DNA from 2 places in the Sedimentibacter sp. MB31-C6 genome. Region 1 is predicted to be linked to the other one. Evidence: a T-box and tRNA genes for the amino acid it is inferred to sense, from the RefSeq annotation. Region 1 holds a T-box; the other holds one or more tRNA genes.
What was found. A T-box is a leader RNA that pairs with one kind of tRNA and senses whether it is charged. The one in region 1 lies ahead of ileS (isoleucine--tRNA ligase), so its partner is inferred to be a tRNA-Ile.
Positions count from the first base shown of each region.

Region 2: it encodes a tRNA-Ile, which carries the amino acid that the T-box ahead of ileS (isoleucine--tRNA ligase) is inferred to sense. The anticodon was not compared.

Region 1 is NZ_CP142396.1:1,688,581-1,690,970, forward strand. Features, by position in the region: gene U8307_RS08060 (FAD-dependent oxidoreductase) at 1-949, opposite strand, end outside; T-box leader at 1,117-1,333, shown strand; gene ileS (isoleucine--tRNA ligase) at 1,414-2,390, shown strand, end outside.
Region 2 is NZ_CP142396.1:2,729,888-2,732,277, forward strand. Features, by position in the region: tRNA gene U8307_RS13115 (tRNA-Arg) at 1-75, shown strand, start outside; tRNA gene U8307_RS13120 (tRNA-Gln) at 80-154, shown strand; tRNA gene U8307_RS13125 (tRNA-Gln) at 186-260, shown strand; tRNA gene U8307_RS13130 (tRNA-Lys) at 279-351, shown strand; tRNA gene U8307_RS13135 (tRNA-Ser) at 357-445, shown strand; tRNA gene U8307_RS13140 (tRNA-Ser) at 450-536, shown strand; tRNA gene U8307_RS13145 (tRNA-Trp) at 624-697, shown strand; tRNA gene U8307_RS13150 (tRNA-Pro) at 721-797, shown strand; tRNA gene U8307_RS13155 (tRNA-Ile) at 808-884, shown strand; tRNA gene U8307_RS13160 (tRNA-Ile) at 903-976, shown strand; tRNA gene U8307_RS13165 (tRNA-Phe) at 983-1,058, shown strand; gene U8307_RS13170 (ribonuclease H-like domain-containing protein) at 1,313-2,278, opposite strand.

The DNA.
Region 1 (2,390 bases):
TCTTTAAAAAAGTTTCTAATTCCTTATAAGCATTTTCTTCGTTGTCTTTTGCACCAGCTCTATGATTAGCACCAGATAATATTAAAATATTATCATTGTTATCATAATGATATTTCATAGAATAAATAGGATCAGTAGGATTTATATACATTCCTTCAAAGGAAGCTGAATCGGTTTTTGCTGCAATGACATAAGATTTTTCCTGATAAAGTCTTAAAAAAAACAAGCCCATATTGTCCTCGAAAGGATAGTGAGTTGTAACGACAATTTTGTTAGCATAAATATTACCTTCTTCTGTTTTTACAACATGGTAATCACTGTGTGGTTCGATGCTTATAGCTCTAATATTTTCGTAAATCTCACAATAATCCAATAAAATATTATAAAGACTGTATAAGTACTTTAAAGGATTAAATTGTCCTTGGTTTTTTATACCTATGGCACCCAATGGTTTAACAGGCAAAGGTGCGTCTTCTGTATAAAAACCATCTATATTAAGTAACTTATATGCTTCTAATTCTGCTTTTAAAATTTTAAGTTCATTTTCCTTTGTTGTATAAACATAAGCTGTTTGTTCTTTATAATCACACTGAATATTATTTTCTGTAATTATATTTTTAATTAGATTTAATCCTTCAACATTAGCTTTTAAATATTGTCTAGCTTCATCTATACTAAAGCTATTTATTAAGTAATCGTATATTAAATTATGTTGCACAGTTATTTTTGCTGTTGTATATCCTGAAACACCATAACCTAAATTTGTTCCTTCAATTATAGCGATTTTGTATCCGCTGTTTCTAAGTAAATATGCAGTATTTAAACCTGTTAAACCTGCACCTATTATAAGCAAATCATATTTTTTGTCTATCAAATCTTTTTTATCATATTTTGTTTCCTTTTTATTAGTAGCAGTTTCATGCCAATATGAATTTCTTGGATATACCATAAGTCACCTCTTAAAATTTTTTATAAATAAGTTAAATGCATATTTATTATTGTTTCAGAAAAGTTATGATATATGCATGTCAATGAAAGACAATTAACAAAAAAATTATTTTATTCCTTGACATTATATTTAAATTAATATATCATAATACAGAAACTATATAATTATTAATAACTGTGATTGGAACAGTAGCTGTAGGAAGTATTTAAGAGAAATAATCATTTTGGTGAGAGGTTATAATTCTGAATACAGTAAAAATCATCCATGAGTTTAATTTCTGAATTAGCAGTAAGAAATTACGTATAAATGCGTTAAATTTTTGAGTGACATATATTTAATGTATTTATATGTAATTTGGGTGGTACCGCGTATTTCGTCCCATGTCTTTGACATGGGACTTATATTTTTATGTATATTTTATAATTTGTATATAATGTTTAAAATAATAACAGGAGGAAGACGAAATGAAGCTATTTAAAGATATATCAAAGGTAGCATATAAAGATAACGAGCATGAAATATCACAATATTGGAAAAAAATAGACTTGTTAAATCAGAGTGTAGAAACTAGAAAAGAAAAACAACCATTTATTTTTTATGAAGGACCACCTACTGCAAACGGTAAGCCAGGCATCCATCACGTAATAGCAAGAACATTAAAGGATTCTGTTTGTAGATACAAAACCATGGAAGGATATCAGGTTAAAAGAAAAGCAGGATGGGATACCCATGGATTACCTGTTGAAATTGAAGTTGAAAAACAGCTTGGATTAAAAGATAAACAAGATATCGAAAACTATGGTATAGCAGAGTTTAATAAAAAATGCAGAGAGTCTGTATTCACTTATGAAAGTCAATGGCGTCAAATGACAGAACGAATGGCATATTTGATTGACCTTGACAATCCATATATAACACTTGATAACAATTATATTGAATCAGTATGGTGGATATTAGATAAATTTAACAAAGAAGGGTATATGTACGAAGGACATAAAATACTCCCATATTGTCCAAGATGTGGAACAGGTCTTGCTTCTCACGAAGTTGCTCAAGGTTATGAAGAAATAAAAACTGCTACGGCTTATGTTAAATTTAAGAAAAAAGATGCAGATGAGTATTTCATTGCATGGACAACAACTCCTTGGACTTTATTATCAAATGTTACATTAGCTGTGCATCCAGATGTTGAATATGTAAAAGTAAGAACAAAAGATAAGGAAGATGTAAAAGGAGAAGTATATTACTTAGCAAAAGCTTTAATAGATAAAGTAATAAATGAAGAATACGAAGTTCTTGAAGTGATGAAAGGCAAGGACTTAGAATATCTGGAATACGAACAACTTATGCCTTTTGTCGAAATTCCTACAGGCAAAAAAGCATTTTATGTAACATGTGCTGACTATGTTACAACTGAAGATGGTACCGGTATAGTTCATAC
Region 2 (2,390 bases), 1.0 Mb from region 1:
ACTCATAGCTCAGTAGGATAGAGCAACGGACTTCTAATCCGTGTGCCGGGGGTTCGAATCCTCCTGGGTGCACCATTATTGGGGTATCGCCAAGCGGTAAGGCACCAGACTCTGACTCTGGCATTCGTGGGTTCAAATCCTTCTACCCCAGCCATATAGTAGTCATTAATTAATTTAAAATTCATTGGGATGTCGCCAAGTGGTAAGGCACTAGACTTTGACTCTAGCATTCGTAGGTTCGAATCCTGCCATCCCAGCCATTTAATTTTTAGTATTTTGATCCATTAGCTCAGCAGGCAGAGCACTTGACTTTTAATCAAGGTGTCCGGCGTTCGAATCGCCGATGGATCACTAATGGAGAGGTATCGAAGTGGTCATAACGAGGCGGTCTTGAAAACCGTTTGGGTGTAAGCCCGCGTGGGTTCGAATCCCACCCTCTCCGCCATTTTGGAGAAGTACTCAAGTGGCCGAAGAGGCTCCCCTGCTAAGGGAGTAGGTCTGATAAGGACGCGAGGGTTCAAATCCCTCCTTCTCCGTCATTTTAATCTTTAGGGCAACTCTATAGGAGTGTAGTTAACAGATAGAATGTCACTTTCTAAATATGTTTATTATGCATGAAAAATAGGGGATTGGTCAAGTGGCATGACAGTGGTCTCCAAAACCATTAGTGGGGGTTCGATTCCCTCATCCCCTGCCATTTTAGCAGGTGTAATTTATTAGCGGGGCGTAGCGCAGTTTGGTAGCGCATCTGGTTTGGGACCAGAGGGCCGCGGGTTCAAATCCTGCCGCCCCGACCATATTTAATAGGGGCTTATAGCTCAGGTGGTTAGAGCGCACGCCTGATAAGCGTGAGGTCGATGGTTCGAGTCCATCTAAGCCCACCACTAGAAATTAATTTTCTAGGGCCTTTAGCTCAGTTGGTTAGAGCGCCCGGCTCATAACCGGTAGGTCCAAGGTTCGAATCCTTGAAGGCCCACTGCATGCCCAGATAGCTCAGTCGGTAGAGCAGAAGACTGAAAATCTTCGTGTCCGTGGTTCGATTCCGCGTTTGGGCACCATACTAAAAAACTTATATTCTTTGAATATAAGTTTTTTTATTATATAGGAAAGTTCTCCTTTCCTATATAATAAAAAACGAGGATTGCAAAGGACGGAACGTCCTTGCCGTTAAGGGGGGTGCTCAGTAAAAATGCTTTAATAAAGCATTTTTACGCCGAAGGGGGACATAGGTCCCCCTAGCGGCGTTGCGAAGCAACTCTTTTTATATCCTTAGATTACATACATTATAGAAAATTATATTGATTAAATAAAATTAGAATAATGAATCAAGAATTTTTTTTGTGATATTTATTATATTTTGAGTATAGAATTTATCATTGATTTTTATTGGTATGAGATTATTTTTTATTCCTTTTATAGCAGTATATGTATTTATGTTAAAATCATTATTATCTATATAATAAAATTCCTTGACTTTCTCATCTTTGTAAAAGCCTACCGATATTTGAATATCTAATATCTGATCTTGTGAGTTCAATTTTAAATCAAAATTCAAAGAAGGATGTATATAATCAGCTTTAAATTTAGATATTATATAGAATTTGCCATACAATGTATTTTTTTTAATACTAAAATCTGTATAATTGATTTTCACAATTAAACCATTATAAAATAATGTTTCATCATATAAGCTAAATATATTATTAAATAACATACTGAGATTGTAAACATCTTTATAATTATGCTGAAGTATTAAAAAAGAAAATTCTTTTTTAGGATCTATTTTATACGCTTCATATAAAACTGTTACATCTTGTCCAGAAATGGCATCCTCTCTTTTTATATTAAAATATCTTTCTACAGTTTTTAACTTAAGATTTTCTATTTGAATTTTATTTCTAACATGACGCATATCATTATATAAATCAATTTTAATATATTTATTAAAATCAAAAGTGATTTCATTTTGTAAGTATTTGCCAATTAAAAAGGGAATATCAAAGCTGTTTCCATTATAAGTAATAACAAAATTTTTGTCATTTATTAAATCTTTTAAATATTTAAGTATTTCTTTTTCATCAGTTTTGTTTTCACAGAATAGTTGATATATTTTAAAATTATTATCAATGTATAACATTACCGTTATTGAAATTATCATTGAAAATTTGCGAGAAAGTCCTGTTGTTTCAATATCTAAAAAAAAAGAATCTTTAAGTAATTTATTTATATAAAGATTATCAGATAAGTTGTTGTTTATCTTGTTACAATTTACTATCATTTTTCCTCCAATCTACAATAAATTATAACGAATCAAATGAGATTCCCGCTATCTTATAAAATTATTTTGACTAATTACTAAAATATGGTAATATAAGATAAGATCAAATTTG